3 regions of the Rahnella sp. 1L-D-7-B-C2 genome follow, and region 1 is predicted to be linked to each of the others. Evidence: predicted binding sites of a transcription regulator. Region 1 holds the regulator's gene; each other region holds the start of a gene.
The links. The regulator PurR, encoded in region 1, represses purine synthesis genes. The targets are predictions, from matches to a motif close to CANGCAAACGTTTGCNTG.
Positions count from the first base shown of each region.

Region 2: a site for PurR is predicted at 1,654-1,671, ahead of cvpA (colicin V production protein). Genes of this name have one in related genera too.
Region 3: a site for PurR is predicted at 1,605-1,622, ahead of AC0Z7K_RS01800 (amino acid aminotransferase). Genes of this name have one in related genera too.

Region 1 covers NZ_JBXAVQ010000002.1:306,133-309,796, forward strand. The annotation lists gene AC0Z7K_RS05035 (C40 family peptidase) at 165-1,079, shown strand; gene cydH (cytochrome bd-I oxidase subunit CydH) at 1,246-1,335, opposite strand; gene purR (HTH-type transcriptional repressor PurR) at 1,669-2,694, shown strand; gene AC0Z7K_RS05050 (S6 family peptidase) at 3,068-3,664, shown strand, end outside.
Region 2 covers NZ_JBXAVQ010000005.1:55,837-59,500, reverse strand. The annotation lists gene purF (amidophosphoribosyltransferase) at 1-1,063, opposite strand, end outside; gene cvpA (colicin V production protein) at 1,094-1,585, opposite strand; gene dedD (cell division protein DedD) at 1,852-2,682, opposite strand; gene folC (bifunctional tetrahydrofolate synthase/dihydrofolate synthase) at 2,672-3,664, opposite strand, start outside.
Region 3 covers NZ_JBXAVQ010000001.1:398,086-401,749, reverse strand. The annotation lists gene AC0Z7K_RS01805 (MBL fold metallo-hydrolase) at 1-268, shown strand, start outside; gene AC0Z7K_RS01800 (amino acid aminotransferase) at 349-1,539, opposite strand; gene ompC (porin OmpC) at 1,784-2,896, opposite strand; gene asnS (asparagine--tRNA ligase) at 3,197-3,664, opposite strand, start outside.

The sequences.
Region 1 (3,664 bases):
TTTTTTTAACTAAAAATGGCGTTTATTTCAGCATAAAAAAAGCTATTAACTTTTTCTCACAATATGATCTAGAATCGAGGCAATTCGTGCTGTTTTGTCTGGTTCTTTTAGGCAATACTCTGACATCTCTGATGTTTAACCTAACCACTCATGGTAACGAAGCTATGCGCTTACTGTTCACGCTTTTTGTGCTGCTCTTTACCCAGCTATTTTTGAATATAGCCCAGGCCTCACCGCAGACCCGCGTTACGGCCGATCAGAAAAAGAGTCACGTTAATCAGGTTACCCCTGAAGAACGCCGAAAGCGAAAAACGGTAGCGGCCAAAACCACTAAAAAAACTAAAGTGGCACCGGTTAAAGAACAACAGAGCCACGAAAAGAATACGAAGAAGAGAGTCAAAAGCACAGAGCTGGTTAAGCGAAAAACCTCGTCAGAAAAAACCCTAAAAACGACGCGGGCCGCAACCCACGTTGAGAGCAAAAAAGAAAAAACACTCAAGACCACGCGGGCCGAAAGCAAAGCCGATAAGAAATCTAAAACCCGGGCTCTGGCAAAAAACACCACGACAAAGGCCAGCAGGAAAGAACCTTATGGTCGACACCGCAAAGGTAAAAAGTTAGTTGAAGAAGACAGTAAGCCGATTACATTAAGTGCGACGCATAAGAAACGTTATCAACATGCGCAGCAAACGGCGATGACAAAGCTGATGCATCAGGTTGGCAAGCCTTATCGCTGGGGTGGCACCTCACCTAATACGGGATTCGATTGCAGTGGTTTAGTTTATTACGCGTACAAAGATTTGATTCGCATTAAGATGCCGCGCACGGCCAACGAAATGTACCACCTGCGCGACGCAGCGCCGGTAAAACGCGGCGAGCTGGAATCGGGCGATCTGGTGTTCTTTAGAATCAATAACCGCGGAGCCGCGGACCATGTCGGGGTTTACGTTGGCAACGGCAAATTTATTCAGTCACCGCGTACCGGTGAAGACATCAAAATCACCTCTCTGGGCGATGATTACTGGCAAGACCATTACGTAGGCGCACGTCGGGTAATGACCCCGAAAACGATCCGATAATAAACAGTTCGTTAAGTCTGAAGTTTCGCTAATCAGCCATTGAATAGCATTTAACGAAGCGTTTCTGCAGGGAAGAGTATCGGCGCTAAAGGTCACTGCGTAAAATTGAAAAGGGCGATTCCTGTAACAGGTAATCGCCCTTTTTATTGCCTGACTTGCGCGTCTTTTAGTTCATCACTGCGGTGAAGCTGAAAGCGACAATCACAAGCAAAGCGCAAACCGTGGTGATTAATGACAATTTTAGATTGCGGTCCATAAAACCCCCTTACAGATCAATTGTGGCGCTTCATTTAGCCACACTAAATGTGTGCCAACGCATTTTCTCATACTTCACGTCTAAAATCCCGCGTTGATTCATGCCCGATAACCTACAATAACACTTCCACTTTCCTGCAATATAAGAGAAAATTGTCGGTTACCACGCCTGTGTGCCGGTCGATTTCTCCCGAGGGCGCTTTACGCCTCACTCTGACGAACTCACCCAACGATTTCACTGCCTTTTTATTAGCTCGCAGTGAAATCCACGCAAGCAAACGATTAACATAATGCTAACGTGCTGAAACACGTGAGTTCAGGAGTCATTCCTTACATGGCAACGATTAAAGATGTCGCAAAGCGCGCTGGCGTTTCCACCACAACCGTGTCGCACGTCATCAATAAAACACGTTTCGTCGCCGAAGACACTAAAGCCGCGGTTCTGCTGGCCATCAAAGACTTGCACTACTCGCCAAGCGCCGTCGCACGCAGCCTGAAGGTCAATAACACTAAAACGATCGGCCTGCTGGCGACCTCGAGCGAAGCGCCCTATTTTGCAGAAGTGATTGAAGCCGTGGAAAACAGTTGCTTCTCCAAAGGCTATACGTTGATTTTGTGTAATTCACACAACAATCTGGATAAGCAACAGGCATATCTGGCGATGCTGGCACAAAAACGTGTCGATGGTTTGCTGGTGATGTGTGCGGAATATCCTGATGAACTGCTGAACATGCTGGAAGAATACCGGTCAATCCCAATGGTCGTCATGGACTGGGGCGAAGCGCGTAAAAACTTCACCGACAGCATTATCGATAATGCGTTTGAAGGTGGTTACATGGCCGGACGCTATCTGATTGAACGCGGTCATCGCGATATCGGCGTGATCCCAGGGCAGCTGGCGCGTAACACCGGCGGTGGCCGCTTTCAGGGTTTTGTGAAAGCGCTGACGGAAGCCAATATTCCTTTGCGTGAAGAATGGGTAGTTCAGGGTGATTTCGAACCTGAGTCAGGTTACCAGGCGATGCAGAAAATCCTGATGCAAAAACAACGCCCGACCGCCGTTTTCTGTGGCGGCGACGTCATGGCGATGGGCGCGATTTGTGCAGCCGATGAGTTTGGTTTACGCGTTCCTCAGGACATTTCCGTTATCGGATATGATAACGTTCGCAATGCCCGTTACTTCTCACCTGCGCTGACCACGGTGCATCAGCCGAAAGAGCGCCTGGGCGAAATGGCCTTCACGATGTTGCTGGATCGCATCGTCAGTAAGCGTGAAGAATCGCAGACCATCGAGGTACATCCGAAACTGGTAGAACGCCGCTCGGTGGCTGACGGGCCGTACCGTGACTATCGCCGTTAATATTTGCCTGTTATAACTGATGTTAATACCTTATTGCGCCTGCCTTTGCAGGCGTTATTTCGCTACGAGCACGTTAATTTAAAGTGAATGTTGTTTAAGGAAAATCAGGTTTTCCCTTTTAATTATTATATGAATTCATTTGCCATGCGCATTAATTCACCGCAATTGATAATTAACCGTAATATTATACACGTGAGTTATTTGTAAAACATAAATGATATAAAAAACATTTTGAGGTGATATTTCATTATACATTTCAAATGAATAGGTATTATATACCACCCGCCTGAACAGGCCCTTACAATTATAATTTCACTTCCCAATAAGGTTCAATTAATATCTTGCGTCTTTTAAAAGGAAGTAAGGAAATTTAATGGAATGGAAGCCAAGTTTACTCGCAACACTGATCTCTTGCGCTATTTTCAATACTCATGCAGGAATAATGCGTGAAGATGTCTCGGTACAAGACTACCGGGACTTCGCTGAAAACAAAGGTAAATATACCCCCGGAGCAGAAAATATAGAAGTGTTTAAACTGGATGGAACATCTGCGGGCATATTGAATTTCCCAATGCCTGATTTCAGTTCTACGGATGATTACGCCACGGGAACACTCGTAGCGCCGTCCTATATCGTCAGCGTTGCGCACAATACCAAGTTCACATCGAGCAAGTTCGGCAATGGCGCTAAATACGCTTACAGCTATAAATTTATTGCCAGAAATGATGATCCAGGATATCCCGCAGATACGCCCCAAGATTTTCAATCCCCGCGTCTGAATAAAGTCGTCACTGATGCCGCTACTGTGCCTTATGTTTCACAGACTGAACTGAGAAGCGATCGTGAAAGGTATAAATATTTAGCACGCGTAGGTACAGGGCATCAATATCAGGTTGACCCTGTCACAGGGCAGGCAAACTCGTTAGCCATTTCTTACGCCTGGAAATCAGGGGGAACGGTTGTTAACCCA
Region 2 (3,664 bases), on a different contig from region 1:
GGTTAGCGTTCAGTTTGCGACGCACCGATTTACGACGTTCCTGCTGACCCGGCATGATAAACGTACGCCCCACGTAGCGGTTTTTCACAAAACCCTGACGGTACGGTTTATTCAGAATACGCGCGATTTCAAGCGCGATATCGCAGGAGGTTTCCGGGATCGGGATCACCACATCGATATCCAGATCTTCCCATTCACGGGCAATTTTCGCGCCCAGCTTTTCACCCATGCGAACACGGGCGCTGTAAACGGAAATTTTGTCGATAAATGAGTCAGGACGTGCAAAATACACGTACTCGAACAGGCATGGATTGTACTGCGGATTCTCAGCACACATGCGGGTGAACAGCTGGCCTTTTTCGGTAATGTAAACCGCTTCGCCCGGCGCTACGTCACGCAGGAACTCAAAGCCCAGCGTGTCTAACGCGACGCTCTCAGACGCCACCATGTACTCGTTACGGTCGCCTTCCAGCGTACGCTTGCCGATCACCAGCGGGCGGATGCCGTGCGGGTCGCGGAACGCCAGCATACCGTGGCCGATGATCATCGCCACGCAGGCATACGCACCGCGGATTTTCAGATTCACCGCCGAGACGGCAGCGAAAATGTTGTCAGCTTCCAGCGGATAATGCTGGAAACGATCCAGCTCGCTGGCCAGGATATTCAGCAGAACTTCAGAATCGGAAGTCGTGTTGACATGGCGACGCTGGCCTTCGAACAGGTTACTTCTCAGTTCATGGGCATTGGTCAGGTTACCGTTATGGGCCAGGGTGATGCCGAACGGAGAGTTGACATAAAAGGGTTGAGCTTCTGAAGCGCTGGAACTGCCAGCCGTTGGGTAGCGAACATGGCCAATGCCCATGTTGCCTTGCAAGCGAAGCATATGGCGGGCTTCGAACACATCCTTCACCAGGCCATTCGCTTTCCGTAAACGGAAGTTATTATTGGCGTCAATGGTGACGATGCCTGCGGCATCCTGCCCACGGTGTTGTAACACCGTTAACGCGTCATAAATCGACTGGTTTACCGGCATGAAACCGGCGATACCGACAATACCGCACATGTTGTCTTTTCCTCTTCAGCGCTGCCAAAACTAAAGATGTTTTGGCAAGAAACTCGACGTGCTCTGCAGGTAGTCAAAGAACCACCTGATGATATAACTGAACTGTGGGATCAACTGAGATTGTTTCCAGTCTTCACTTTGTGAGAAGCCGGTAAAGGTATCCAGGAAGAACAGCATCGCGGAGACAATCAACACACCGCGCAGTGCACCGAAGCACACACCTAACACCCTGTCAGTGCCGGACAACCCGGTTCTTTCCACCAGCGAACCAATCACATAGTTGACAATTGCACCTACGATCAACGTCGCGATGAACAAGATGGCAATTGCGATCCCGTTTCGAACTAACTCATCTTCGAAACGCGTGAAGTAGATGGCGAGGTAAGGGTAATAATGGCTGGCAACGAAGAAGGCGCAAGCCCAGGTTACCAACGATAAAGCCTCACGAACAAAGCCACGAATCAAACTGACTAAGGCAGAAAATCCGATAACCGCAATGATGACGTAATCAATCCAGACCATTAACTATTCCAGTGTCTAATCCAGTCACGTCTACCCCGGCATCCAAATCGCTGCGAATTCTAACAGAAAAAGAAAACGTTTGCGTAGGGGAAATCTGCCGGTCAGACAAATTAATAATAGCGATTAAAAAAACCTCAATCGCAGCATAAACCTATAAAAATTCAGCGAACCTATTCTATAGAAAAAGGGCACAAATCGCTTGTGCCCTCATACTGATTAAATGATGGGTTTTCGCCCCTCACCCTGTGAAGGGCGAGGAAGTTTAATCAGTGCGCACTGTAGGCACGCACCTGCCCACCTAATCCACTGAGCTGCTGCAACTGCGGCAGCGACGCTTCCAGTTTTTGCTTCGACGCATCCGGGCCGACGTAAAGCCGCGTGATTTGCCCCTGTACCGGTGTGGAAGGTACCGTGAAAGCACGGAACCCTGACAACCGCAGATTCGCGACGATCTCGTTGGCTTTGGCAGCATTTTTCAATGCTCCCAGTTGCACGACGTAAGACTGCCCCGCTGGCGCTTTTTCTTCCGGCGCGGGCTTCGGCTGTTCGACCGCTTTTGGCTGCTCAACAGGTTTAGGCTGTTCGACTGGCTTCGGCTGTTCAACCGGTTTCTGTTTAACCACCGGCGGCGCTTCGACCATTGGTTTGGGTTCGATGGTCTTCGGTTTTTGCACCACCGGTTTTTGTTCAACCGGTTTCTGTTCAACCGGTTTCTGCTTCGCTGTTTCGGTGCGCGTTGGGGACACTGCCTTCTTCTGCTCTGGCAACGTTGTGGACGGCGGCGTTTCCACCGTCGTATTGCCTGGTGCGACCGCACCGCGATTGGCAGCCGTAGTATTGTTCGCGGAATGGTCCTCTTCAGGCGCGCCACTCATTGCCTGATTGGCACCTTCCGGCGCCTGCGCTGGCAGTGACTGCGTCACCGGTGGCACCGAGTCCTGTTCTTCAACATCACCCGCTTTTGGCACCAATGGGATAGACGCAAATTCGTCTTCGTAATGTTTTTTCTTGCCGTCGAGTAAACCGGGCAAAATGATAACGCCCAGCGCCACCAAAATGACCGTCCCGACCAGACGATTTTGAAACTTACTTGCCACTGGTTTTCCCCGTATCTAAAGCATCCATTACGTGAGCGACGGTATGAAACGAACCGCAGACGATCACAATATCCTGAGGAGCCGCCTCCTGCATAGCCTGTTTCCAGGCTGATCCGACATCCGCAAACTCACGCGCCGAAGGCAGGTGCGCCGTCAGCTCTTTTGCGCTGGCACCGCGCGGGCCTTCGAGTGGTGCGCAATACCAGACATCGACCTGAGGCGACAGACATGCCAGCGTACCGGCAATATCTTTATCTGACAACATGCCAACCACCGCACGCACTTTCCCATCCTGACGCGGCAACTGCGCCAGACGTCCGGCCAGATAAGCGGCCGCATGAGGATTGTGCGCAACGTCGAGGATCAGGCGTGGCGATTCGCTCACCGTCTGGAAACGCCCCGGCAGTGCGGCACGCTGAAGGCCGGTACGGATGGCGTCAGCAGGAATAGCCAGCGGCGAATAATGCAATGCAGCCAGCGCCGTGGCGGCATTCGCCAGTGGAACGTTCGGCAGCGGCAGATTCTCCAGCGCACCGGTTTCTGCGCCGTGGTCCAGCGCCGTCCAGCGCCAGCTTTCATCACTGGCGGTGAAATGCCAGTTCGTATCACGACGGTACAAATCAGACTGTTTTTCCTGCGCGACGTCGGCAATCGACTGCGGCATATCCGGCTCACCGACGACTGCAGGTTTGCCCGCACGGAAAATACCGGCCTTTTCGCGACCAATACTTTCGCGGTCGGAGCCCAGCCAGTCGGTGTGATCCAACGCAATGCTGGTAACAACCGATACGGCGGCATCCACGATATTCGTGGCATCCAGGCGCCCGCCCAGCCCCACTTCAAGAATAACCACGTCCAGCTTCGCCTGCTTAAACAGATGCAACGCGGACAAGGTGCTGTATTCGAAATAGGTCAGTGAAATATCACCGCGTCCGGCTTCCAGCAGCGCGAAAGACTCACAGTGCGCCACTTCCGGCAACTC
Region 3 (3,664 bases), on a different contig from region 1:
GCATTGTCCCGGACACACGCCGGGACATATCGTTTTCATCAATGATAAAGCGCGTTTAGCCGTTTCCGGCGACGTCATATTTAAAGGTGGCGTTGGCCGTAGTGATTTCCCGCGCGGAGATCACCAGGCGTTGATCCATTCGATCAAAACCAAATTGTTGCCACTGGGCGATGACATCGTGTTTATCCCAGGTCACGGGCCGATGTCAGATTTTGGTTATGAACGTAAAACGAATCCTTTCTTGCAGGATGAATTACCGGTCTGGTGATTTAATTCCCGTCTCAGAAACAGCAAAAAGCCCGTCAGTTTCCTGACGGGCTTTTTTAATGGAGCAGCGTTGCTTATCTTTTACAGCACAGCGACGATGGCTTCACACAGCGGTGCCATGTTATCCAGCGTAATACCGGCTACGTTAATGCGTCCGGAGTTCACCGCATAAACACCGAATTCATCACGCAGACGCAGAACCTGATCTTTGGTCAGGCCGCTAAATGAGAACATACCGTTCTGGTTGATAATAAAGCTGAAGTCCTGTTTAGCGCCTTTTTCCTGCAAGGTGGTGACGAACAACTGACGCATGCGGTGAATACGCTGACGCATGTCGCTCAGTTCCTGTTCCCACTGCGCTCGCAGTGATGGGTTACCCAGTATGGTAGCGACGACGGCTGCGCCGTGTGCCGGTGGGTTAGAGTAGTTTGCACGGATAACGGATTTCACCTGGCTGAACGCACGATCGGCGGTTTCGGCATCAGATGCAACGATCGTACAGGCACCCACACGTTCGTTATACAAACCGAAGTTTTTCGAGTAGGAGCTGGCAACCAGCAGTTCTTTGTGTTTTGCCACGAACAGACGCAGGCCACCCGCGTCTTCTTCCAGACCTTTCGCAAAGCCCTGATAGGCGAAGTCAAACAGCGGCAACCAGCCTTTCGAGACAGATAATTCTGCCAGCTGTGACCATTGTTCCTGTGTAGGATCGATACCGGTTGGGTTATGGCAGCAACCGTGGAACAGCACTACGTCACCCGCTTGCGCTTCGCTCAGGCTTTTAAGCATACCGTCGAAATCAAGGGAGTGATTCTGCGCGTCATAATAGTTGTATTCAGCCACTTCCAGACCGGCAGCATTAAATACGCTTTTATGGTTCGGCCAGCTTGGGTTGCTGACCCATACGCGTTTAGCACCGGTTTGGGTGGCGATAAAATCCGCTGCGATACGCAATGCGCCAGTGCCGCCGGGCGTTTGCGCGGTGCGTGCACGTTTCTCAGCGATCACTGCGCTGTCTTTGCCGAACAGCAATTCTTGTGTACAGTGCGCAAAATCAGGCAATCCATCGATGCTCAGATAGGTTTTGGTCGTTTCATTTTCCAACAGGAATTGTTCGGCTTTCTTCACGCTGGCCAGAACCGGCGTTTTACCTGTTTCATCTTTATAAACACCAATCCCAAGATTGATTTTATCAGAGCGGTCGTCAGCGCGGAAAAGATCGGAAAGACCCAGAATCGGGTCGGCAGGTGCTGCAGTGATTTTTTCAAACATGTTGGAAACTTCCATTAGCCTGATAATACGAAAGAGGCCTTAAGGGTAACGCCAGAGCGCGGTTTTTGCCAACCGTTTGCGGGAAAAAGTAAGCAGAGTTGTGAGGGCGAATCCGAGATTAAAATATTTTATGAAAAGCGGCGGGAAAAGCTTGTTTTTAGCATTTCAGAAATGCAAAAGGCAGAGCCGAAGCCCTGCCTTGATATCCACTTTGATGCGCCCGTAAGCGCATCGTTAAGCGATATTAGAACTGGTATTGCAAGCCAACACCAACAGTGTCGTCGGTGCTGCGACCGGCGGCTTTGGTGTAGCTGTTGTCGTCCAGCAGGTTGATTTTGTAGTCAACGTAGGTAGACATGTTTTTGTTGAAGTAGTAGTAAGTACCAACTTCTACGTATTTAACCAGGTCAGCATCGCCGCCGGTGTAAGTAGAGCCGTTGTCGGTGAAGCCGTTCAGCTGCTTGCCTTTAGATTGCAGGTAAGCGATAGATGGGCGCAGACCGAAGTCGAACTGGTACTGTGCAACCACTTCGAAGTTCTGAGTTTTGTTAGCAATCGCATTTGGGTTGCCGTAATCAGTAGTGTTACGTGATTCGCCGTAGAAGGTTGCCAGGTACAGGTTGTTAGCGTCGTATTTCGCGCCGAATGCGTATGCGTCAGCTTTGTCGCCGTTGCCGTCAGCTTTTTGAGTCACGGTACGGTTAGAAGAGAAGTAAGCACCTGTCAGGCTAACACCAGAGTTGCCCAGTGCGTATGCAGCAGAAGTACCCCAGCCGTCGCCGTTGGAGTCAACTGCGCCACGGCCGTCACGACCTTCGTCGTTTTTACCCTGGTACTGTACAGCGAAGCTCAGGCCGTCAACCAGACCGAAGAAGTTGCTGTTACGGTAAGTTGCCATGCCATTACCACGACCAACCATGAAGTTGTCGTTGTTCTGGTACATGGTGTCATCGCCAAAGATTGGCAATTGGTCGGTGTAGGACATTACGTCGTAGATTACGCCGTAGTTACGACCGTAGTCGAATGAACCTGCATCACCGAATTTCAGACCTGCGAAGCCCAGACGAGTTTTGTTGCCTTCGTCACCAGCGCTTTCTGCATGGTTAGCCTGAACGTTGTATTCCCACTGGCCGTAACCGGTCAGTTGGTCAGTAATTTGAGTTTCGCCTTTGAAGCCGAAACGAACATAGGTCTGGTCGCCATCATCACCAGCGTTATCAGAGAAGTTATGGCGTGCGTCAACTTTACCGTACAAATCCAGTTTGTTGCCGTCTTTGTTATAGATCTCTGCTGCATTAGCTGCACCAGCAACTAACAGAGCTGGGATTACTACTGCAAGAATGTTGCGCTTCATCATTATTATTACCCTCATTGGTTTTATTCGGACACCTGCCACTGCCGTCAATAATTCTTTGGGGAACTATTCATGAAAGTTTGGTGTCTCCTGTGTCTGAACGCACTATTCCATCCGAGGTTCGCTTAATCTACAGCGAAAATGCTACTAAATTACTAAATATGTTTCAGCGGGAAAGAATGTATTACAAAATGTGTATTTTAGGGAGCTTTGTGACGGGGATCTATTTTTAAAAATGACTAAGGCCAGCATTGCTGGCCTTAGTTTTGTGAGCATTCTGTTAATTAAAAATAGTTTAATTAATTAGAAGGTTGCATTACGTGGTGTGCGAGGGAACGGAATCACGTCGCGAATGTTCTGTACGCCGGTGACATAGGCTACTAAACGTTCAAAGCCCAGACCGAAGCCTGAGTGTGGCACTGTGCCGTAACGACGAAGATCGCGATACCACCAATAATCTTCAGTTTTGAGTCCCATTTCGACCATTCGCGCGTCCAATACATCCAGACGTTCTTCACGCTGTGAACCGCCAATAATTTCACCGATGCCCGGCGCTAATACGTCCATCGCCGCTACGGTTTTGCCATCATCGTTCAAACGCATGTAGAAGGATTTGATATCCTTCGGATAGTTTTTCACTACCACCGGCGCTTTGAAATGTTGCTCTGCAAGATAACGCTCATGCTCTGAAGAAAGATCCACACCCCATGAAACGGCGTTCTCAAACTTCTGGCCACAATTCATTAGAATTTCTACTGCTTCAGTGTAATC